4 regions of the Peribacillus sp. N1 genome follow, and region 1 is predicted to be linked to each of the others. Evidence: riboswitches for the same ligand, from Rfam matches in the RefSeq annotation. Region 1 holds a riboswitch; each other region holds the start of a gene.
The links. A riboswitch is a leader RNA that binds a small molecule or an ion and turns the genes downstream of it on or off. The one in region 1 is predicted to bind S-adenosylmethionine.

Region 1 (6,050 bases):
AATCAGGGGCGAGAAGGGCACGAAAGTGGATCTATCCATCTCAAGAGCTGGTGAGTCGGCACCGATTGAGCTCACCATTAAACGGGACACAATTCCGATTGAGACGGTTTATGCGGAAATGCTTGATGATGGAGTTGCCAAGATTCAAGTGACCAGTTTTTCCGAACATACAGTCCAAGAGCTGAAAACGGCGCTTGAAGAAATGTCCAAGAAGGATATGAAGGGTCTCGTATTGGATTTGCGGGGAAACCCGGGGGGACTGCTTGATCAAGCAATAGAAATGGCAAGCCTGTTCATACCTAATGGGGAAGTGGTCCTTCAAGTTGAGGATCGCAGCGGGGAAAAACTAGTCGAAAAATCGAAGAATGATGGAGAACTGAAAATCCCGGTAGTCGTGTTGATTGATGACGGAAGTGCCAGTGCTTCTGAAATCGTTGCAGCGGCTGTCAGTGAATCTGCGGACATCCCATTGATTGGGGTCAAGTCATTTGGGAAAGGGACAGTGCAGACTGCCGAAGACTTTAAAGATGGATCTAATTTCAAATATACGGCAGCTAAATGGTTGACTCCTGAAGGTAATTGGATTCATAAAAAAGGGATCAAGCCGGATATTACAGTGAAGCTTCCTGATTATGCCAGCCTTCCGTACATTTCGCCTGACAAGGAATTGAAAGCATCCGATTCTTCGAGTGAAGTGAAAGCTGCTGAAGAGATGCTGAAGGAAGCAGGCCATGATCCGGGTAAGATAGATGGATTCTTTGATGAAGCAACAACGAATGCTGTCACAGCTTTTCAAAGGGAACAAAAAATTAAAGAAACTGGCACCATTAAAGATGATACTACCGTGAAATTGATGCAGGTCATCCAGGAGAAAATCCTTAAGAATGACACACAAGTGAAAAAGGCGGTAGAAGTATTAAAGAAAGAAATCAATAAGTGATTTGCCCGAAAAGCCTGTCAGCGATTATCGTTGGCAGGCTTTTTTGTCGTTTAATGCATAATATTCCAATATTGGGAAGAGAATAAGGGGTAATTTTCCGATGAGGTGAGGTAATGAAAGAAAAGGTATTGTTCATATATCTATTGATCTTGATTCTGGCAGGCTGCACTTATGCCCCTTTACCCAAACAAAATGGAAATGCAGGTACGGAAAAAAAACTAACCAAAGAAGAGAACCAGGAAAGTGTGAAAACATTTCTGTTAATTGGTGTCGATACAAGGGGAGAGGGAAAATCTCGATCCGATGCGATTATTCTGGCAAAATACTTTCCTGAGCAGGAAAAATTGAAACTGGCTTCGATTATGCGTGATAGTTATGTTAAAATCCCTGGGAATAAAACAGGATATAACAAAATAAATGCAGCTTATTATTATGGTGGAAGGGAACTTCTCAAAAAAACCATACAGGAAAACTTCGGTGTCAAGGTCGATCATGTGGCGGTAATTGACTTTCAGGGATTCGTGAAGATGGTCGATTTACTTGCACCTGAGGGGGTAGCGGTGAATGTGGACCAGGAAATCATTGATGATATGAGCATTCAAGCAAGCGTCGGTAAAAATGTTTTACATGGCGAGGAAATATTGAAATATGTCCGTTTTAGACATGACGATGAAAGTGATTTTGGAAGGGTTGAGCGACAACAAGAAGTAATGGTTCAATTAAAAACAGCCTTTATAAATCAAATCTCGTCCTTCGAAGGGATGGCAGCCCTTCCTAGTATAATCGAACAAGGACTCTCGTACTTGGATACGGATATTGGACTGAAAACAATAATGGAAATGGGGCCAAAAGCCGTCTTCCATACACCGGACACCGTCGAAACCTTAAGGGTTCCAGTGGAAGGAAGCTTTAAAGATGAAATATATCCCCAGTCCGGAGCCGTTTTGGAAATAGACTACACTAAAAATAAGAAGGCACTTCAAGAATTCTTTTCAAAAAAATAAAAATTGTATTATGGACCTCGCAAGAATAATCACAAAAACGAGAGGGATAAGTAACCCTTCTCGTTTTTTATCATCAATAAAGCAACCTGGATCATTTAACAAAAAGCGGAATGTTTTTAATGAAATCCGGGGTTATGATGCCATTTTCGGTAATGATGCTTGTAATTAGATGATTCGGTGTAACATCAAAGGCTGGATTGAAAGTCTTCACGTTTTCAGGAGCGATCCTAACACCTTGAATGAAGGTGATTTCCGCTTCATTCCTTTCTTCGATCGGGATGGAAGTGCCGGACTCGAGAGTGAGGTCGAATGTGGTTGATGGAGCGGCCACGTAAAAAGGGATACCAAAGTGCTTGGCTAATATCGCCAATCCCAATGTCCCGATTTTATTGGCTGTATCTCCATTAGCCGCAATTCTGTCGGCACCGACGATGATTCCATTTATTCCTTTCTGATGAATCGTATGGGCAGCCATATTATCAGAAATTAATGTGACATCAACCCCCGCTTGCATCAATTCCCAAGCAGTCAAACGCGCCCCTTGCAGGACAGGCCTGGTTTCACATGCATACACTTTTAGCGGAAAGTCCTTTTCTTTTGCCAGGTGGAAGGGAGCCAAGGCTGTGCCATACCGAGCCGTGGCAATTCCCCCAGCGTTGCAATGCGTTAGAATGGAATCTCCTCTAGTGAATAAGGATAAACCATGTTCCCCGATTTTCCTGCACATTTCTTCATCTTCAGCAAAGATGGCTTTAGCCTCCGATATAAGTGCTTCCTTGGCAGTTGAAATGCTTTGCGCATCTTCCAGAGTATTTTCCATCCTCCTTAACGCCCAAAAAAGGTTGACAGCGGTTGGCCGTGATGATGCGAGTTTTTCAATATGCCTTGATACATTTTTCTTGAATTCGGCTAATTCAGCGGTTGTTTCCTGTTTCGCACCAAGTGCAACACCAAATGCTGCCGTCAGTCCAATTGCTGGGGCACCGCGAACTTTTAATGTCAAAATGCTGTCATACACATCATCAACAGAATGAAGTTCAATGAATTCTGTTATGGAAGGAAGGGCTTGTTGATTTAATAATGTAATATGGGTATCAGCCCATTGTACCGAATAAGGTAATGGTGCATGTGTTGTCATGTGCAGGTCTCCTTTTAAATGGTTGAATAAGATGGCAGTGTACGTTGCTTCAAGGCTTCAATGACAGCTGAAACATCCAATTCTTCCCGTTTTTTAATTAAAAAAACACCGATTTCCAATGTAGCCGTTTTGGCAGCGATCCTTGTTTCTTTATCTTCATTGACATTTAAATCGGCAACGTGGGAAAGTCCGATGGTTCGCCGAATCAGTTCACAGCCGGCAAAGCCGAATGCATCTTTTTTGAATTTTGTCAGTAAATAAGGCAGATAACCTTTCACATGACGAAATGGGCTTTTATTTTGACCTTCCCATAATTCGGAATAAGTTTCTTCAAAGGCATTCCAAAATTCATTAAGGTGTGTGAAAATCTCTTCCTTTCCAACGCTATTACGTGTGACTGCCTGAAAGAGAAGGTTGGCAGTGTATTGACCAAGGTCAAAACCAACTGGACCATAAAAAGCGAATTCTGGATCGATAACCTTTGTTTCAGTTTCACTTGCAAATATACTTCCAGTATGTAAATCTCCATGAAGCAAGGCTTCCTGCTCGGTTTCAAAGCTTTGTTTCAGCTTAGCGACCTCAAGGATCACTTCTTTATCATTCCATATATTTTTGGCGGCATCAGTCAATTCCACCTCGAAATCTCCCGGGAGTTCCTCAAAAAATGGATCCGTGAAAATGAAGACCTCAGTGATTTTGCAGAGTTCGGGATTCGTGAAATGTCGGGCAACTTCCTTTTTGGCAGAGGGTTCTAAATGATAATCGGATGTATAAAATGCCGTTTTCGCAACATATTCACCAATATGCTGTGAAAGCAATGGATATGAATCGCCTTCAATCAATCCTGTTCTAACGATTTTCAAATGGGATAAATCCTCCATGACCGTGATGGCAAGCTTTTCATCAGAATAATAGACTTGCGGTACGAATTCTGGGCAATAACTTCTGAAATGAATCAGCGCATTCGCTTCAATGGCAGCCCTTTTCAATGTCAGCGGCCAGCCTTCGCCAAGTACCTTGGCATAAGGAACCGCTTGTTTAATGATAATTCCTTTATTTGTGACTGTGTCTGTAATATGAAAAACATAATTTAAGTTTCCATCGCCGATTTCTTTACATGTTAAACTTGCATCCGCATTGACCAACCCAAGTTTTTTTGCAAGGGTTATAGCTGTTTCGTTTGTCAATCTCTTAAAATTTGAATGGTTTTGAGTCATTCTTTTCCCCTCCGGATTCAAAATAAGAATAAAAAAGCCTCTTTCATATAGAAAGAGGCAGAAGTTTTGGCTTCGGACCTCTTATCTTCCAGAATATGAATTCTGGTGGAATTAGCACCGTGCTCTGTGGATTTTATAATCCGGCGGTGAATCCGCCCCATTTCACAATGGTATTACAGTCGGTTGCTGGGCTTCATAGGGCCTTTATCCCTCAGCCTGCTCTTGATAAGAGTAAATGTTTTCTGAAATTTTAATCTTCGGGAAAATAATATCAACTTTTTAAATAGTTTGTCAATGGGTAATTTAATAAAAATCAGGACGGCGATCTTCGAATACAGGTATTTTGTTACGTGCTTCCGTAACTTTATTGAAGTCCAAGGTGCCTGTCAGGAGTTCGTTTCCTTCTCCGGCTTCACTTATGATATTTCCCCAAGGATCAATAATCAGGGAATGACCGGCAAATATATTATTGACATCAGAGCCTGAGCGATTAACGGCTACTACATAGGCTTGGTTCTCGATGGCACGGCTAATCAATAAGGCTCTCCAGTGATCGAGTCTCGGCTTTGGCCATTCAGCCGTAACGAATAGAACTTCGGCGCCTTTAGCGGTATGGGCTCGCTGCCATTCAGGAAAACGGATGTCATAACAAATGAAACCAGCACATATTTTTTCATCAAGAGTAAATAAACCATCCTTTTCTCCTGGCTTCAGGAAATGATGTTCATCCATTAACTGAAATAAGTGAAGCTTATCATATTCTTTTATGAGATTTCCCTGTTTATCGATGATGATCATGGTGTTATAGATTCCCTTGCCCGTTTTTTTCGCAATGGAACCGCCTACGATGTGAATCTCGTGTTTCCTTGCCTGTGTTTTAAGAAATTCAATCGTTTTTTCCGCCTCTTGATCAGCAATCTCATTTAACCTGCTTAAGTCGTATCCGGTTGTCCAAAGCTCTGGTAAAATGACGATATCGGGTTCTGACCGTGCTGCTTTTTCCAACCATTGTTCCGCAACCTGAAAATTGATATCCGGTTGCCCGAATGCTATATCCATTTGAATACAAGCTATTTTCCACTTCATCGTTTAAAACCCCCACATGTAAAAAATGCTTTACAAGACTATGATAAACATATATCATTTGTGTCTAGAATTTCAAGAAATTTCAGAGAAGGTGTATAAATGGTGCAATTCGAAAAATCCAGACAGCTTCAGGACCTGCCCAAGCAGTTTTTTGCCTCACTAGTCGCAAAAGTCAATGCCATCACGGAGCAAGGACATGATGTCATTAATTTAGGCCAGGGAAACCCTGATCAGCCGACACCAGACCATATCGTGAAAAGCTTGCAGTCTGCCGCTGAAAAAACGATTAATCATAAATATTCGCCATTCCGGGGGCATCAATATTTAAAAGATGCTGCTGCCGTCTTTTATGAACGTGAATTCGGTGTCAAGCTGGATCCGAACAGTGAAGTGGCGATTCTCTTCGGGGGAAAGGCAGGTCTTGTCGAACTGCCGCAGTGTTTATTGAATCCGGGTGATACGATCCTTGTTCCGGATCCCGGCTATCCGGATTATCTTTCCGGTGTTGTTTTAGCCCAGGCAAAGACCGAATTCATGCCCTTGACAGAAGAAAATGATTTTCTTCCAAAATACAGTGACATACATAAAGAAGTGCTTGATAAAGCCAAAATGATGTTCTTGAACTATCCGAACAATCCCACAGGTGCTTCTGCAACTGAAAGTTT
Region 2 (6,050 bases), on a different contig from region 1:
GGACGTTTATGAGAAACCAATAAATGTTTTCGTCGGCGGCTTTATCGGATCGCCTGCCATGAACTTCTTTACCGGAACATTAAAAGAAGGCACAATTAAAATAGGCGAACAAACGCTTGAAATACCTGAATTGAAAATGAAAATGCTGCGTGATCAAGGATATGCCGGAAAAGATGTTATCCTTGGAATCCGTCCGGAGGATTTCCATAATGAAGGAGCTTACTTCACGAAGTCCCCTAACACTACATTCACGACCCAAATTGATGTAGCCGAACTCATGGGCGCGGAGATTATGCTCTACTCCACATTAGAGGGGCAGGACTTCGTTGCACGGGTCGATGCCAAGAATATTATTCAGGCAGGGGAAAAGATCGATCTTGCCCTCGACATGAATAAAGCACACTTTTTTGATAAAGGGACTGAACATCGCATTTTAGTTGAAGAAGATGAACAGATGCAGGAAAGCATGAAGTTATCTGCCAATTAAACGTAAAAAGACCCATTCATAATGGGTCTTTTTACGTTTATTCAAATTCATTCCTGGACCAATACCACTTCATCATGTCCGCATTCCGGGCATTTCATGAGATGCGGGCATTGGCCTTTTTGAAGGGATTGAGGGTATCCGTCGTTTTCTTTAAGTATGTCGATATCCATGTAAGCACTGTAATCATCCGCGTAGTCCATGAATTTCCCTTTATCCTCAAGATCACTGCCGCATTCCGGGCATTTCACATGAATTTTTCTCAGACCGTTGCAAAGCGGGCATATAGACATTGTTTTTCCTCCTGTTCCCGATACTTATGATTTCAGTATTTGTAGATTCCATTATTTTAACACATGGAAACACCCTCCCTAATACCAGAGGGAGGGCACTACTAATTATTTATTAACCATGTTTGCAGGATCGACCCATGCTTTGAATTCATCTTCCGTCAGGAACTCCAATTTCAACGCCGCTTCTTTTAACGTAGAGTTGTCCTTGAATGCCGTTTTGGCGATCTTGGCTGCTTTTTCATAACCGATATGCGGGTTCAATGCTGTCACCAACATAAGGGAACGTTCTACATTTTCTTTGATTTTATCTTCATTTGCAGTGATGCCTACCGCACAATTGTCGTTGAATGAATGAATGCCTTCCGTCAATAATTTGACCGTCTGCAGGAAGTTATAGATGATGACTGGTTTGAATACATTCAATTCAAAGTTACCTTGACTTGCTGCAAAGCCAATTGTAGCATCGTTACCAACGATTTGTGTTGCAATCATGGTAAGCGCTTCACTTTGTGTTGGATTGACTTTACCTGGCATGATGGAGCTGCCCGGTTCGTTTTCCGGAATGGCTATTTCGCCGATTCCGCTTCTTGGTCCACTTGCAAGCCATCTGACATCGTTCGCAATTTTCATTAAATCCGCCGCCAATGCTTTCAAAGCACCGTGTGCGTAGACGATTTCGTTATGGCTAGTCAATGCATGGAACTTATTATCAGATGTGACAAAAGGGTATCCTGTATCTGCTGCAATTTGTTTGGCAGAGAGTCCCGGGAATTCTTTTTTTGTATTGATTCCGGTTCCTACAGCCGTTCCGCCTAGAGCAAGGTTCAATAATTTTTGGCTGCTTTCTTCAATCATCGCTAGATCCTTATCGAGCATCGCTTTCCAACCGGAAATTTCTTGTCCTAATGTTAATGGAGTAGCATCTTGAAGATGTGTCCGGCCAATTTTCACTACATCCCAAAATTCTTTTTCTTTTGTATCGAATGTATCACGAAGGGCTTTGATGGCAGGGACCAATTTTTCAGCGACTTCCATAAAGGCTGCAATATGCATGGCGGTCGGGAAAGTATCATTTGAGCTTTGCGCCTTGTTAACATCATCATTCGGGTGAAGGGTTTCAGATTCACCATTTTCTTTTAACCACTCATTCCCTTTGTTAGCGACCACTTCGTTCACGTTCATATTACTTTGCGTGCCGCTTCCCGTTTGCCAAACTACAAGCGGGAAATGTTCATCAAGCGTACCTTCAAGGATTTCCCCGCAAATCTTGACGATGGCATTCTTTTTAACTTCGGAAAGATCACCAAGATCATAGTTCACCTTTGCCGCAGCTTGTTTAACGTATGCAAATGCACGAACTAATTCAATCGGCATTTTTTCGTTACCTATTTTGAAATTGTTACGGCTTCTCTCAGTTTGTGCTCCCCAATATTTATCAGCAGGAACTTTCACTTCACCCATCGTATCTCGTTCGATTCTGTATTCCATGTGTTCTCCTCCTATGTTTGCACTATTCATTGAAGACCTTTTGCATATGAAATGAATAATGTCGGATTATTCTTTCTCTCCATACATTGTACAAACTTTATTATTTTAAAGCAAAAATATCCCGCTGACCCTTTCCATGTTTTCTGAAAAATCCAAGTTCCATTCATGTTTATATGAAAATTCAATTATTCTTTTTAGACACATAAAGTGTAGACACCGCTAGGCTCCAATTGACCTGGTCATGAACATCAAAGCATTATCACTCCCAAAATGTCCTTGACAGTATTTTGTATATATAGTAAATTCAAAAGAAATTGAATAATCTAAACTCTTATCGAGAGAGGTAGAGGGAATGGCCCGATGACACCTCAGCAACCTTCATTTGTTTCAAACCAATGAAAAGGTGCTAATTCCACAAGTTTGTGAACTTGGAAGATAAGAAGAATGACTCGTCCCTACTTAATCAAAGTCTTCTTCTTAAAGAAGACTTTTTTTTATTTTATATAACTCAAAGGAGCAGTGAAAACCATGTACAAATCTGAAACATATCTTGCTCAATTAGGAAATCGCAGCGAAACGGCGACAGGAACAGTCAATCCGCCGGTATACTTTTCAACAGCTTTTCGTCACGAAGGAATTGGCCAATCGACGGGATTCGACTACACAAGGACTGGTAACCCTACACGCCAGCTATTGGAGCGATCCATCGCCGATCTGGAAAAAGGAGACCAAGGTTATGCCTGCAGTTCAGGAATGGCCGCCATCTCCACTATTCTTGCCCTTTTTAAATCCGGGGATGCATGGATTGTCAGCGAAGATCTTTATGGCGGTACATATCGTCTGTTAGAACAAGGTTTTAAAAAATGGGGATTGCAGTGTGACTATGTAAACACTTGTTGTTTGGAGGATATCGAAAAAGCCATCACTCCTCACACGAAAGCCATCTTCATCGAAACTCCCACTAACCCCCTTATGCAGCAAACGGACATTAGCGCCGTTGCGGCATTGGCCAAACGATATAATTTATTGTTAATCGTTGATAACACTTTTTACACGCCTCTTATTCAACAACCCATCGTGCTTGGAGCGGATATTGTGATTCATAGTGCAACCAAGTATCTCGGTGGTCATAATGATGTGCTCGCGGGACTGATCGTTGCTAGCGGCGCTGAATTATGTGATGCACTTGCCTTCCATCATAATGGTACTGGAGCTGTCTTGAGCCCATTTGATTCTTGGCTGTTGATGCGCGGAATGAAAACCCTGGCATTGCGGATGGAGCGTCATGAAAAGAATGCTAAGATACTTGTAGATTACTTATCGGAGCATGATTGTGTCACTGATGTATTGTATCCCGGCAGAGGCGGCATGATTTCTTTCCGCATCATTGATGAAGCGGCGGTCAACCCATTTTTACAATCGCTCTCATTAATTTCCTTTGCAGAAAGCCTTGGAGGGGTTGAAAGCTTCATCACCTATCCTGCCACACAAACACATGCCGATATACCGCTTGAAGTCAGAACGGCAAATGGGGTTTGTAATCGCCTGCTTCGCTTCTCCGTTGGCATCGAGGATAGCGATGATTTGATTGGCGACCTGCAGCAAGCATTCGCACATGTAAAAAGGGAGGCACTACGATGACAGGTCATGATTTTAGCTTTGAAACGAAATTACTTCATAATCAACATAAATTCGATCCGGCAACGGGCGGTGTGAGCGTCCCCATTCAGCATGCATCGACGTTCCATCAATCGGATATCGATCAATTCGGCAAATATGACTACAGCAGAAGCGGGAACCCAACTCGCGAGGCACTTGAAGATATCATTGCCGATTTAGAGGAAGGCACTCACGGCTTTGCCTTTTCATCAGGTATGGCTGCCATTTCAACAGCCTTCCTGCTATTGTCTGCCGGAGACCATATCGTCATTTCCGAAGATGTGTATGGCGGAACGTTCAGGATGGTCACAAGCGTATTGACCCGTTTCAATATTGAGCATACCTTCGTTGACATGACGGACCTTGAAAGCGTCAAAGCGGCCGTTCAGCCAAATACCAGGGCCATATACATTGAAACGCCTTCAAATCCGTTACTTAAAGTGACCGATATTCAAGCTGTATGTGATATTGCAAAAAAAGCCGGTGCCTTAAGTTTTGTTGATAATACATTCTTGACGCCCGCATTGCAAAAACCGCTGAATCTGGGCGCTGATGTTGTCCTTCATAGCGCGACGAAGTTTTTATCCGGACATAGTGATGTGGTAGCTGGGCTTGCGGTCGTGAAAGATCCGGAATTGGCGGCAAGACTCGGTTCGCTCCAAAACTCCTTTGGAGCGGTCCTTGGTGTCCAAGATGCCTGGCTTGTAATGAGAGGTTTAAAAACCTTGTCAGTTAGAATGGAACATTCACAAAAAGGGGCAGAAAAGATTGCAGCCTACTTAAAAGATCAGCCCTTGGTGAAAAAAGTGTATTATCCCGGCCTAGCCGATCATCCACAGCACGCCATCCAGAAAGGCCAGTCACTTGGAGCAGGGGCGGTCCTATCTTTTGAATTGGAAAGTGAGGAAATCTTCCGTTCCTTCGTGAACACTGTCGAGCTCCCTGTATTTGCCGTAAGCCTGGGAGCGGTCGAATCCATATTATCTTACCCGGCCAAAATGTCCCATGCTGCCATGCCTGATGATGAAAGGGAAAAGCGGGGCATCACGAACAGCTTGCTCCGCCTCTCTGTCGGACTTGAAAATCCGGACGATATAATCAAGGACTTCGATGCGGCCCTCGTCAATATTGCCAAAGGGGAAGCAATTGCTGCAAAATGAATAAAGGATGGGTGCCTCATAAATTATGGGCACCCTTTTTCCTTGCATCATTATTAACTCTTTTTCTTCCCAGTCATAAAAAAGGCCATCGATTTCCCGATGGCCTGACTCTCAATTCTTCATATTATATTTATCCAGGAAGCGATCCACCCGTCCTCCTTTTTCAGCAAACTTCTGCTTTCCTGTATAATAAGGGTGCGTATCCGAGCTGATTTCCACTTTTAATAATGGATATGTTTGTCCGTCTTCCCAAACGATCGTTTCATTGGACGTCTTCGTGGAGCCTGTCAAAAATTTATACCCACTGTTGGTATCCATGAATACCACTTGTTGATAATCGGGATGAATTTCTTGTTTCACTATTATCACCTCATCGTCAGTATAGGCATATCTTAAACGTAATGATTACTATTATCAATAATTATGCTTGAAGGTACCAAAAGTCGGTACCCTCATTATAGTTTAATCTTGATGATTCACCCTTATTCAATTGTGTTCAACCAGCCATGCCTTTATGCGGACCAGCCTGCAGTTCATACATTTGATAATACTTCCCTTTTAGTTCCATTAATTCCTCATGTGTACCTTGCTCAGCAATCCGCCCTTTATCCAGTACAAGAATCTGGTCGGCATTTTTTATCGTGGAAAGTCTATGTGCAATGATGAAGGTTGTTCTCCCTTTTTTCAGCACTTCCATCCCCTCCTGGATAATTGCCTCGGTTTCGGTATCGATGCTCGCTGTCGCTTCATCTAAAATCAATATGGCCGGATTGAATGCAAGAGCACGGGCAAAAGAGATTAGCTGCCGCTGCCCGGAAGACAGCGTTCCGCCTTTTTCGATCACGGGTTCGTCCAGCCCTAAAGGAAGATGCTTCAGCACTTTGTCCCCCCCGACATCTCTTAATGATTTTTCAACCATTTCCCTTGTAATGTCTTTATGATTCAGACTGATATTGGAGGCGATGG
Region 3 (6,050 bases), 780 kb from region 1:
ATGACTTTTTAATGCGGTGGAAGAATATTTTAATTTACCAATAGAAATTTCCTTAAAATCAGATGATATGATTATAAAGATTTTTTCTGAGATAGATAGAAGAGTTGGGATGCGTACGTTACAGGGTCTTAAAAAATCTATCTAAATGAAAAGGAAATTATCCAGTATTTTTATAACTTGCGATGTGAAGCAGAGGGAATAAGAACTTCCTAAAAAGCGCTATAATGAATTTTTATTGAACAAGTATTTTACTTGGCGTGGAAGTGTCAGCTTTAGGACGTTATTAATTAGTGAGGAAAAACAATATGGATGGATAATGAAAACACATGAACCTCCTGCAAATATGAGCGGGAAACCTAGCTCATTGGCAGGAAGTCTAAAGTGTTTTCTTTATATAAAGTGAATCACAATGAGCCAGGGTGTCTTTTCCATTAAATTAGAGAATCAGCATTTAGGCATCGTTCCTAACATCCCACTTAAAAAAGCTATGTATTTCCTCTACTAACTTACATACTGCAGGAGACAGATATCGATCTTTCAAATAGGCCAGGTAAACAGTCCTTTCCAAAAAATTCGAATCAATCGCACGAATTGCAGTATTGGGGGATACAGCGGATTTTATATAGCTTTCCGGTAAAATTGTAACCCCAAGCCCTTCTTCCACCAAACTGCAAGCCGTTTCAAGCCTTTCTATTTCGTATAGGATATTTGGAATTGCATTTTCACCCTTAAATGCTCTTAAGATATCATCTCTTGTTTGAAATCCAGTTGTACTGATGATCAATTCTTTCTTTGCAATGTCTTGGAAAGTGATGGACTCTTTTTCATTTAACTCGTCATCTTTATGGATCAAAAGCATGAATTTTTCATTATAAAGGGGAGTGGACAGAATTTCATCGTTATTGATGGGCTGGTTCGTGATGGTGAAATGAACATTATACCGATTTAACGAATCGAAAACTTTCTCTTCCCCTAATATTTCCCTTACTATTATATGAATATTAGGATAATTGATTTTAAAATTCCTGATTATCCTCGGAAACCAAAATTTGAATGATTCTATGGAACCTATAGATACTGTTCCGCTTCCAACATCCTTCATTTCCTTAAGCTCCACTTGCATATTATCGAATCTTCTTAACAGGTCAACAGATCTCGTATAAAAAAGACCCCCTGCTTCCGTAAGCTCAAGACCCCTTGTATTACGTTCCAAAAGCTGTAAACTAACTTCATTTTCTAATTTCATTATGGCATTACTTAGGGAAGGTTGTGATATATGCAGCATTTTTGCCGCTTTTGAGAAATTCTTTTCCTGGACGGTGGTAGTGAAATACCGAAGTTGACGAAGATCCATTTATGCTCCTTTCTATAGCTTTAAACTATAGATATATTGAATTTTTGTATTGGTAATTATATATTATCTCATCTATAATTTTTAAAAAAGATATTTCGGAATTTTTTAAATAAAGGAGAAATTATGTATACTAATCCGACTTCAAAATATTGGAATGGAAGAATTGATTCCCAATCTGACATGGACAGCTTCAGATACCACCAAAGAGTACGGTTGGCTCCGATATCGGAATTAGCCATCTCTTCCAATGCATCAAAGACCTTTGGGTTGATTGGCTTCAAATGTGATGAAGGCGTCAGAAGGAATAAAGGCAGGATTGGTGCTGCAGAGGGTCCTGATCATATTAGGCAATACTTGGCGAAATTACCCTGTCATTTACCGTCCCAAACCGAGCTGGTGGATGCTGGCGATGTAATATGTGAAAGTACGGAAATGGAGGCCGCCCAATTCGAACTGGGATCGGCTGTTGACCGGATATTGGAGACTAAAGCGATTCCTATCATACTTGGGGGAGGGCACGAAACCCTGTATGGCCATTATCTTGGGATTAGGAAATCCATTGGACCAAAAGCTAGATTGGGGATCATTAATATTGACGCGCACTTTGATATGAGGCCCTATGAAAAAGAAAGTTCATCAGGAACGATGTTTAAGCAGATTTTGGACGAAGACCAAAGTTGTGGATATTTATGTGTCGGAATTCAAAAGCAGGGGAATACAAAGGCACTTTTTGAAACCGCTGAGAGGAGTAAGGTAGACTACATATTGGAAGAAGATTTGTCATTGAACGAAATGGATGAAACAAAGCGGCGGATAAATGAATTCGTTAATAAAAATGACTACATTATGCTTACTTTATGTACGGACGTCATTGATTCAGCATACGCACCTGGGGTGAGTGCTCCATCGCCGTTTGGACTGAATCCGAAATTGGTACGTGCGATTATTAGGCATATCGTATCGAATGAAAAAATCCTCTCCTTTGACATTTCGGAAGTGAATCCTTCGTTGGACGAAAATAATAAAACCGTAACATTGGCAGCACATTTAATAAATGAAGTTTTGCTGCATTTTAAATAATGAATGGATATGGAAGAGGGGCAATTCCAATTTGGTCCTTCCAGCTTTCCTCAATGTTATCTCCATGCTCAATTATAAGTATTGAAACTAAGTCCTTTGGCACCACCCAGGCTGTCCGTGAATCATTCATGGACAGTCTTTTTTACGCCTCCTTTACACGCGTTAATGGTCGGGGCCATTGCTTGACTCCCCGTTATAGGATTAACCATGGCTCTACCAAAGTTCACTACTGATACTTGTGGGTTTTTGGTTTATAATAACAACCATCTAGGGGGGATTTTTTATGAATGAATATAAAGTGACGGTCAGGAATGGCAGTACCTTGATCTTGTCGGAAATCATTAAAGCTGAAGATGAAAGAGAAGTCCTTGGAACTCTTTTGATTTCCAGCGAATTATTTAATCAACCATTTACCGACATCAGGATTTTAGAACGCTGATTTGTGCCTGTCCGTTCGATTTGTTACACTGTAATAAATTCTAATACGGTAGGCGATAGTATGTGTGGACGTTTTACCCTTTTCACTGACATTGAAGAAATAAAAGATCGGTTTGATATTCAAGGATCGTTTGATGGGGAATACCAATTCAGCTACAATATTGCTCCCTCCCAATCCGTTCTCTCCGTCATTAATGACGGGGCAAGGAATCGACTTGGATATCTTCGGTGGGGACTCATTCCTTTCTGGGCAAAAGACGAAAAAGTGGGCTACAAAATGATCAATGCCAGAGCGGAAACCATTACTGAGAAAGCAAGCTTCAGGAATGCGTATAAGAAGAAGAGATGCTTGATAATCGCTGACTCTTTTTATGAATGGAAGAAGACACCGGAAAGAAAAATACCGATGCGAATAAAACTGAAGAATCATGCTCCATTTGGAATGGCGGGTATCTGGGAATCCTGGAAAACTCCTGAAGGCATCAGCGTCTATTCATGCTCCGTTATAACAACCGTTCCTAATGAGCTAATGACCAGCATTCATGATCGTATGCCTGTCATCCTTAAACCAGAAGATGAAAAAGAATGGTTGAGTCCAACAAATAATGATCCTGCATATCTGCAGCAGTATTTAAAGTCATTCGATTCGGAACAGATGGAAGCCTTTGAGGTATCGACTGATGTGAATTCGACCAAAAATAATTCATCTAACCTAATACAACAAATTTGCTGAGAGGTCATAAGACCTCTTTTTTATATGAATTCCATCCTGATAAATGAAAAAAACTGATTAACCGCACATGTCAAGATTTCTTTATAAATAGTAAGGAGTGCATGTAAAATACTTTAAAATTAACCCTTGCGAAAATAGACAAAATGCTGTACTGTTATATTTGCTTTTCAAAACGACTTTCGATGTCACTTTCACAAACTCAGATGGTTTCAGCAAGTTTCCAGTGTGGTACTTTTCTGGAAGGCATCGTAATATTTGATAAATTATATAATGTAATCTTCTTATCAAGAGAGACGGAGGGACTGGCCCGAAGATGTCTCGGCAGCGGACTTAAATGGAGTGCTGTGCCAAATCCAGCAGGCTGATTTTTGCCTGAAAGATAAGGAGGGTGTTTTTTATAAATTAAAAGACCTCTTCTTGTTGTTAAATAGAAGGGGTCTTCTTTATGCCGGTTTTTTTGCTATATCTCCAAGACTAGATAATCAGGTAGGTTCAAATTGGAGTTATTTGCGAAAGCTGTTAATAGAATAAGAGCTGTGACACATGTCACGGGAAAAATAAAAAGAGGTGTACATCATGAGTGCAAACAATAAAGGGAATCCATGGGCATTGATCCCATTTGTCGTATTTTTAATTTTATTTATAGGGTCCGGAATCATCACTAAAGATTTTTATTCATTTCCGGTGATTGTTGCAATTTCAATTGCTTCGGCAGCTGCATTGGCAATGAATCGGAAAGAGACATTCAATCATAAGGTTGATATCTTCTGTAAAGGTGCCGGGGACGCCAATATTATGTTAATGGTTATCATTTTCCTTTTAGCTGGTGCTTTTGCCGAAGTTGCCAATGGCATGGGAGCAGTTGAATCGACAGTGAATCTTGCCTTAGCTGTTTTTCCGCAAAATCTATTAATGGTAGGGATATTCATTATTGCTTGTTTTATTTCTTTATCCATGGGGACAAGCATGGGAACGATTGTTGCATTGGCACCTATCGGGGTCGGGATTAGTGAGCAAACAGATATTTCGCTTGCCCTATCAATGGCGGCCGTTATTGGTGGTGCGATGTTTGGGGATAACCTTTCCTTCATTTCAGATACGACAATCGCTGCAGTTCGAACTCAGGGAACGAAAATGAAGGATAAGTTTAAAGTGAATTTTTTCATCGTTTTACCTGCGGCCATCATCACATGTGCAATCCTTGGAATTTTAACAATGGGTGAACAAGCTGACATCTCCCAACATTCTTATAATTGGGTGAAGATTCTTCCATATCTTTGCGTATTGATCACTGCATTGGCAGGAGTCAATGTGTTCCTGGTCCTTTCCATCGGAATCGTATTTGCCGGAATTATCGGCTTGGCTGATGGAAGTTATAAACCGTTGGGTGTCATTCAAAAAGTTGGAGAAGGAATGGCGGGAATGTATGAAATCTCCTTCCTTGCCATTTTAATTGCAGGTATGGTAGCTGTTATCAAACATAATGGTGGCATCGATTATCTACTCCACCTAGTGACCCGAAATAGCAAATCAAAAAAAGGGGCGGAATTCAGCATTGCAGGGCTTGTTGGTTTGACAAACCTTTCAACGGCAAATAACACGATTTCGATTATCATTGCCGGGCCACTTGCCAAAAATATCGCTGAAAAGTATGGGATTGATCCGCGTAAATCAGCGAGCTTGCTTGACATATTTGCATGTTGTATCCAAGGGTTGATACCATATGGAGCACAACTGCTTGTTGCAGCAGGGGTAGCAAAGATTTCTCCGATAAGCATCTTGCAGTATTCATATTACCCAATACTAATTGGATTTTGTGGCGTCCTTGCCATCTTGATTGGTTTTCCACGGTTTCAGCCGGGAAATGATGGATCGAAGAACTAAAAGTTAAAACAAAGTTGATTGGAGCGGGTGTGCGAGACTCCTGCGGGAAAAGCGAGTCCAGGGGAGACCCCGCAGGCGCAAAGGCTCCCGGACCGCCCGCGGAAAGCGAGTGCCTGGAGGGGAAATCAACGTTCAAATTGTACAAACCCCTAAAATTTCATCGAGTTAGTCTACAGTCTGAACACCCTGAATCATTGGATACAGGGTGTTTTTTGTATGGTAAATACATAAACATAATCAAGTTTTCTCCCATTCATATAGTATCAATCATTCTTCAATTTTTCTGCTTAATTCCGGTCCAAATTAATGATGGTTGTGTGTGCGACACCTGTCATGAATAGAGGACAACACCAACTAAACCGGAAAGGATAATTACATAGGCTGGGTGCCAGCGTAATTTCATTAGGGCAAATAACGATAATCCAAAAACGATTAATAAGCTTATCGCATGCCAAGAAAAGTTCAGCGCTATCATATTATTGGAAAGTGCAAAGCTGATTGCTGCAAAGAGGATTAAACTAGTGACAATGGGTCTTAGTCCATAGAACATGGATTGAATAA
Region 4 (6,050 bases), on a different contig from region 1:
TATATTTTTGTGAATATAGAGCAATCGGCTCGATATGGATTCCGCCAGCATTAACGAAGTCATATCCATTTTCTTTAATTTGCCCCTCTAAATATGGAATATGTTGAAAGTAGTTAGCATCCAATTCCTTATCATTCAACGCCTTATTCGGTAAAACATAGTCCTGGAAAGTTTCGATTTCCAATTCGATTCCTTTTTCTTTAAGAAGCGGCTTAGCTTCCTCAAGGATTTCAGCATGAGGAACATTGGATGCCCCTACAACTATTTTCTTCGATTCTTTCTCCGTATCACTGCCGCTTTTATCCTTTTCACTTCCACAAGCAGCCAAAGCGATAGACAACACTAAAATTAATGCAAATCCTAAAAACTTTTTCATCCTATTCATCTCCCTTTATCTTTTGTCCAATTTAGATGTAATCACATCTCCAATAATTTGAATTATGAAGACGATAATTAGAATAACGATGGTCGCCACTAGTGTAACGTCATTTTGATTTCTTTGATAGCCGTCCAAATAGGCTAGATTACCAAGCCCGCCTGCGCCGATGACCCCGGCCATTGCGGTATATCCAACCAATGCAATCGATGTTACCGTAATCCCGGAAATAAGGGCAGGCATTGACTCTGGAAGAAGGACCTTCCAAATGATCGTGCTCGTTTTTGCTCCCATCGATTTAGCAGCTTCAATTACACCTTTATCGATTTCACGAAGGCCGATTTCTACCATACGCGCATAAAATGGTGCCGCACCGATAATAAGTGCCGGCAGTGCAGCGTTCTCTCCGATCATGGAACCGACTAGCGCTTTAGTGAAAGGAATGAGCAGCACGATCAAAATAAGAAATGGAATGGAACGGAAAATATTGACGACAGCACTCATGATCCCGTTGACTGCCCGGTTTTCCCACATATTACCCTTCCCTGTCAGGAACAGGATCAATCCTAATATTATGCCTATAAAAAAGGTTGCCACTACAGAGACGCTTGTCATGTAAAGCGTTTCCCTCGTAGCTTCAATAATGTCTTCCCAATCAACATTCGGCAATAATTCTTCAAGCATGAGTAATCACCTCCACGCCTACCTGCTGTGCTTTAATGAATTCGATTGCGCGGAGCATTTCATCCTCAGTGCCATCAAGATGGATAAACAATGTTCCATATGAACCGCTTCTTGTTTGGGATATCTTACCTTGAACGATATTGACATCCAACTCGAAGTTACGTACAAGCTTGGTGATCAACGGGCTTTCGGCATGATCGCCTACAAAGGTCAATTGAATCACTTTGCCTGCAGGATAGCGTTCGAGCAAATGGTCCATCGTTTCTTTCGTTTCTTCCGGTTCCGTTACCTGTTGCACGAAACGCTTCGTCATTTGTTCTTTAGGGTTCTTGAAAACATCCAGGACAGGTCCCTGTTCAACAACTTGCCCACTTTCCATCACGGCGACGCGATGGCAGATTTTGCGGATCACATGCATTTCATGTGTTATCAAGACGATCGTCAACCCCAAACGCTGATTGATGTCAACAAGCAATTCGAGTATGGAGTCGGTAGTCTGCGGATCCAAGGCAGAAGTCGCTTCATCACACAGCAGCACTTTAGGGTCATTTGCCAGAGCCCTGGCTATTCCCACCCTTTGCTTTTGCCCTCCGCTTAATTGTGATGGATAGGCCTTTTCCCTGCCTTCCAATCCTACTAACTTGATCAATTCGTTCACACGCTTGGTTCGCTCAGGTTTAGAAACTCCTGCAATTTCCAATGGGAAAGATATATTCTCCTGAACGGTCCTCGACCATAATAAATTGAAATGTTGGAAAATCATGCTGATTTCTTGACGGGCCTTGCGGAGCTGAGCCCCTTTAATTTTTGAAATTTCCTTCTCAGCAACTACAACAGATCCCTCTGTTGGTGTTTCCAATCCATTGAGCATTCTGATCAAAGTACTTTTCCCCGCTCCACTGTAACCGATGATACCGAAAATCTCGCCTTTATTTATTTCAACATTCACATTATTTACAGCCTTGATTGTCTCACTGTTTCCTTTTCCTATTCGGAACAGCTTACTGACTTTCGTCAATGTAATCATTAACCCTCACCTCTTTTATCCAATAAAACCTATGAACTTAGTTGATTTCTCTACATTATTAGTCTGTTTCTCATATCATGTAAAAGTTTACCCAATTAAAACAGAAAAAACCTTTCTGCATGAGCAGAAAGGCAGGTGAAGAAACAGGCCTTCCTCTCATCTTCCAAAGTGATTAAACTTTGTGTGAATTGGCACCTTTCCAAGGAAATCTCCTTGTCGGTTGCCGGGTTTCATCGGGCACATCCCTCCACCTCTCTTGATAAGAGCTAATATATAGAATATTTGTACATCATTAAGTTCTTTAGTATGGAGAAATTTTATCATAGATAAAAAAGGAGCGCAATGTATAATATTTCTAGTACAAGCATACAGAAACTTTACTTAAACCGTTTTGGATGTCAAGGAGACTATATTCGTCGCTTTTTCAATTGCCTGCTCCAAATCTTCTATTAAATCCTCTACATTTTCAATCCCAATCGATAAACGGACTTGGTCGGCACTCACACCCGCTTTCGCAAGACCTGCCTCATTCAATTGTTGATGGGTCGTACTGGCTGGGTGGATGATCAAGCTCTTCGCATCCCCAACATTCGCTACATGGGACCATAATTCCACCGAATTGATAAGTTTTGCCCCAGCTTCTCGATTACCTTGTATCCCAAAAGTCACAACAGATCCAGCTCCCTTTGGCAAATATTTTTCCGCAAGGGCTTTATCGGGATGATCCTCATCACCAGGATGTGAAACCCAAGTCACCGCAGGATGGTTTTTTAAATATTTAATGACAGACTTGGTGTTTGATAGATGCTCTTTCATCCTTACATGCAGCGTTTCAAGTCCCAGCGTAAACTGGAATGCACTTTGGGCACTTAGCGCAGGTCCTAAATCACGGAGTAACTGGACTCGGGCTTTCGTTATGAATGCGGCAGGTCCAACTGCCTCGGCGTATACCAGATTGTCGTAACTTGGGTCAGGCTCTGTGAAGCCAGGGTAATTTGGCGAGTTCCAATCGAATTTCCCTCCATCCACGATGACACCGCCAAGCGTAGTTCCATTTCCCAGAAGCCATTTTGTAGCGGAATGGATGACAATATCCGCTCCAAAATCAATTGGTCTGCATAGATACGGTGTCGCAAAGGTATTATCAATGATTAAAGGTATTCCGGCATCATGGGCGATTTTCGCTACCGCTTCAATATCAAGCACCCTCAAACTTGGATTTCCGATGGTTTCAGCAAAAATGGCTTTAGTTCTTGGCGTAATCGCCCTTTTGAAATTTTCAGGGTCATCAGGAGAAACGAACTTCACTTTAATCCCGTATTTAGGAAGAGTATTTTCAAAAAGGTTATACGTACCGCCATATAATGTAGATGCTGAAACAATCTCATCCCCTGCAGCGGCAATATTCAGGATTGAAAGTGAGATGGCAGCCATTCCGCTTGCTGTTGCCAATCCGCCGATTCCGCCTTCCAATAAGGCCATTCTTTCCTCAAAAACGCTGATCGTGGGATTATGGAGTCGTGAATATATATAGCCATTCTCCTTTAGGCCAAATAAATTCGCTGCATGGTCGGTGTCCTTGAACAAGTATGCATTGCTTTGGTAGATAGGAACTGCACGTGCACCTGTTTCATCAGCTTGCAGACCGCCATGAACACTCAATGTTTCGAAACGCAATTTTTTCCCTGACATATGATTTCACCTTTTTCTATGGATTTAGTTGGAATTATATGATGTCTGGCCTTTTATAAACAAAAAAACCACTTCAATAAGAAGAGGTTTCAAGAATACACCTCATCTACCAGAGCCAACACTCTGCTGGAATTAGCACCGTATATAAAAATTTATACCGGTTGCCGGGCTTCGTCGGGCCAGTCCCTCCGCCACTCTTGATAAGAACTATTAAATTCTGCTGTTACTTAATTCAAAATATAGCATTTTAGATTAAATCAGTCAATGAATTGTTAGAATATTCTTTGTTTAATTTCATCTAACATTCATATGTCCGCAACAAAGAAACCAACCACGGTTCCGATTGGTTTCTTAGCTGATTTCCTTAAGCAATCCGTACAAATAAGGAACGGATTGAAAGGCATATATTTTTTTGTGCAGCCGTCCTTCTTTGAAAAACAATAAACATGGAACACTTTCAATTTCATATGATTCGGCAATTGCTTGGACATAATTCATATTCATTTTGCCTGCCTTCAATTCCGGGAATAGCTCCAAGGATATCGTCAGCATCTTGGAGGCAACCTGACAAGTGCCGCATAAAGGGGTATATAAATATAAGCAAAAGGTTTCCCCATGTTCAACAGCAAGCTTACACTCTTCTTCTTTCCATTCCTGCATCAATTAGTCGTTCACCCTTTGACTTAAAAATTTCATTTTCACATTCATATTGGCAGATAGAAGCACAGTTGCGATATGATGTTCGGGTGAGCTTTCCACTTCTTTGTACATTTTATTAATATACAGGTGGTTCGCCTCAGGCATTTCCCTTCGGAACTGCTTCCGCAGCTTTTCTCCTGATTCATCTGCGTCAAAAAGGAGATAAACATCACGGTCCATCAATTCATCCACTAATTCATCCAGCTTAGTTAATGATATGGTCCCATTCGTACATCTTATTTCCACATCTTCATTTAAAACGGAGGCAACTTTTCTTCTATCGGAACTGCCTTCTACAATGATCACTTTATCGAATTCGCCCCACTCCATGTCATCACTCCATCTCACGAATTATGTGTGCAACTGCCACGGTACAAAATGAAAAAGAGAGCAGGCCTTTTCAGTCCCCCCTCTCCTTTTTTTAACCGTTGATTAAACTCTCATACTCTTCAGCGCTCATCAGGCTTTCAATATCACTGCTATTAGATGGTTCAAGCACAACCATCCATGCCTTTTCATAAGGAGACTCATTTACATATTCAGGGTTGTCACTTAAATCTTCGTTTACTTCAACAACCTTGCCACTGATAGGTGCATAAAGCTCAGAAACGGTCTTAACGGATTCAACACTTCCGAATGGTTCGTTCGCTTTCAATTCATCGCCGATTTCCGGAAGCTCAACGAATACGATGTCCCCAAGCTCGGACTGTGCGAAAGCTGTAATTCCAATGCGCACTGTTCCATCTTCCGTTTTGACCCATTCATGTTCTTTTGTGTAACGAAGTTCTTTTGGTGTTGTTGTCATTATTAACCCTCCATATGTACATCTTATTTTATCTATTCCATTATAAGGTAGATTGTTTGTTTAAGTAAGGAATTAACCAAATATTTCGAGAAATTTTCAGTTCCAAACCTGTTCGAATTGCTCCTCTTTGAAACCTACCGTCACTTTGGTGCCATCCGTAACAATCGGCCTTTTCAGAAGCATGCCATCTGTGGACAATATATCAAGCATCTCTGCTTCAGAAGCTTCTTTCAGCTTATCCTTTAAGCCAAGCTCCCGATATTTTTGACCGCTAGTATTGAAAAACTTCTTCAACTCCAAATTGCTGATTTTATATAGTTGTTCTATTTCTGTTCGCGAAGGCGGATTTTCCGCTATATGGATTGCTTCATACTGCAGTTCATGATTATCAAGCCACTTCTTCGCGTTACGGCATGTGCCGCATTTTGGGTACCAATATAATGTTAAGCCCATCATTTCACCACCTATCAATAGAATACCCGTTTTCATCACGCAATACAACGAATTGTCTTTTGATTTTCCAATGCGATTTCATCAAAGGAAATAAGGGAATGCCTTCTCGGGCATTCCCTTTACTGACTTTGATTCATTTCTTAAAGAGCATATTTTTCAGCTTCGATTACCTTGACGGAAGCTTCACGTTTTTTCGCAATGACATTGATCGGATTATGCCTTGTCAGCTTACGGAGCGACGCAAGCATGATGCGAAGAGTATCGCCTGTTTCCACTGCGATTAACGTTTCCTTTGCGTGCTGTTCTATTTCATT

Region 2: another riboswitch for S-adenosylmethionine. It lies ahead of ACYP5M_RS19325 (methionine biosynthesis PLP-dependent protein); the one in region 1 lies ahead of mtnK (S-methyl-5-thioribose kinase).
Region 3: another riboswitch for S-adenosylmethionine. It lies ahead of ACYP5M_RS02230 (Na+/H+ antiporter NhaC family protein); the one in region 1 lies ahead of mtnK (S-methyl-5-thioribose kinase).
Region 4: another riboswitch for S-adenosylmethionine. It lies ahead of ACYP5M_RS13715 (O-acetylhomoserine aminocarboxypropyltransferase/cysteine synthase family protein); the one in region 1 lies ahead of mtnK (S-methyl-5-thioribose kinase).

Annotation. Positions count from the first base shown of each region.
Region 1 is NZ_BAAHZO010000001.1:1,256,191-1,262,240, reverse strand. Features, by position in the region: gene ACYP5M_RS05985 (lmo1851 family serine protease) at 1-940, shown strand, start outside; gene ACYP5M_RS05980 (LCP family protein) at 1,054-1,944, shown strand; gene mtnA (S-methyl-5-thioribose-1-phosphate isomerase) at 2,036-3,082, opposite strand; gene mtnK (S-methyl-5-thioribose kinase) at 3,097-4,299, opposite strand; SAM riboswitch class I at 4,378-4,531, opposite strand; gene ACYP5M_RS05965 (carbon-nitrogen family hydrolase) at 4,603-5,385, opposite strand; gene ACYP5M_RS05960 (pyridoxal phosphate-dependent aminotransferase) at 5,485-6,050, shown strand, end outside.
Region 2 is NZ_BAAHZO010000005.1:164,306-170,355, forward strand. Features, by position in the region: gene ACYP5M_RS19310 (ABC transporter ATP-binding protein) at 1-487, shown strand, start outside; gene ACYP5M_RS19315 (hypothetical protein) at 535-777, opposite strand; gene fumC (class II fumarate hydratase) at 883-2,265, opposite strand; SAM riboswitch class I at 2,594-2,707, shown strand; gene ACYP5M_RS19325 (methionine biosynthesis PLP-dependent protein) at 2,794-3,906, shown strand; gene metC (cystathionine beta-lyase) at 3,903-5,084, shown strand; gene ACYP5M_RS19335 (type B 50S ribosomal protein L31) at 5,196-5,444, opposite strand; gene ACYP5M_RS19340 (ABC transporter ATP-binding protein) at 5,581-6,050, opposite strand, start outside.
Region 3 is NZ_BAAHZO010000001.1:477,774-483,823, forward strand. Features, by position in the region: partial or broken gene ACYP5M_RS02205 (SF0329 family protein) at 1-213, shown strand, start outside; gene ACYP5M_RS02210 (LysR family transcriptional regulator) at 452-1,354, opposite strand; gene hutG (formimidoylglutamase) at 1,478-2,434, shown strand; gene ACYP5M_RS02220 (hypothetical protein) at 2,718-2,873, shown strand; gene ACYP5M_RS02225 (SOS response-associated peptidase) at 2,934-3,605, shown strand; SAM riboswitch class I at 3,884-3,991, shown strand; gene ACYP5M_RS02230 (Na+/H+ antiporter NhaC family protein) at 4,182-5,489, shown strand; gene ACYP5M_RS02235 (chromate transporter) at 5,821-6,050, opposite strand, start outside.
Region 4 is NZ_BAAHZO010000003.1:159,072-165,121, forward strand. Features, by position in the region: gene ACYP5M_RS13700 (MetQ/NlpA family ABC transporter substrate-binding protein) at 1-376, opposite strand, end outside; gene ACYP5M_RS13705 (methionine ABC transporter permease) at 392-1,060, opposite strand; gene ACYP5M_RS13710 (methionine ABC transporter ATP-binding protein) at 1,053-2,087, opposite strand; SAM riboswitch class I at 2,241-2,353, opposite strand; gene ACYP5M_RS13715 (O-acetylhomoserine aminocarboxypropyltransferase/cysteine synthase family protein) at 2,469-3,779, opposite strand; SAM riboswitch class I at 3,879-3,986, opposite strand; gene ACYP5M_RS13720 (thioredoxin family protein) at 4,131-4,439, opposite strand; gene ACYP5M_RS13725 (toprim domain-containing protein) at 4,443-4,808, opposite strand; gene gcvH (glycine cleavage system protein GcvH) at 4,900-5,283, opposite strand; gene ACYP5M_RS13735 (arsenate reductase family protein) at 5,380-5,736, opposite strand; gene ACYP5M_RS13740 (acyl-CoA dehydrogenase family protein) at 5,877-6,050, opposite strand, start outside.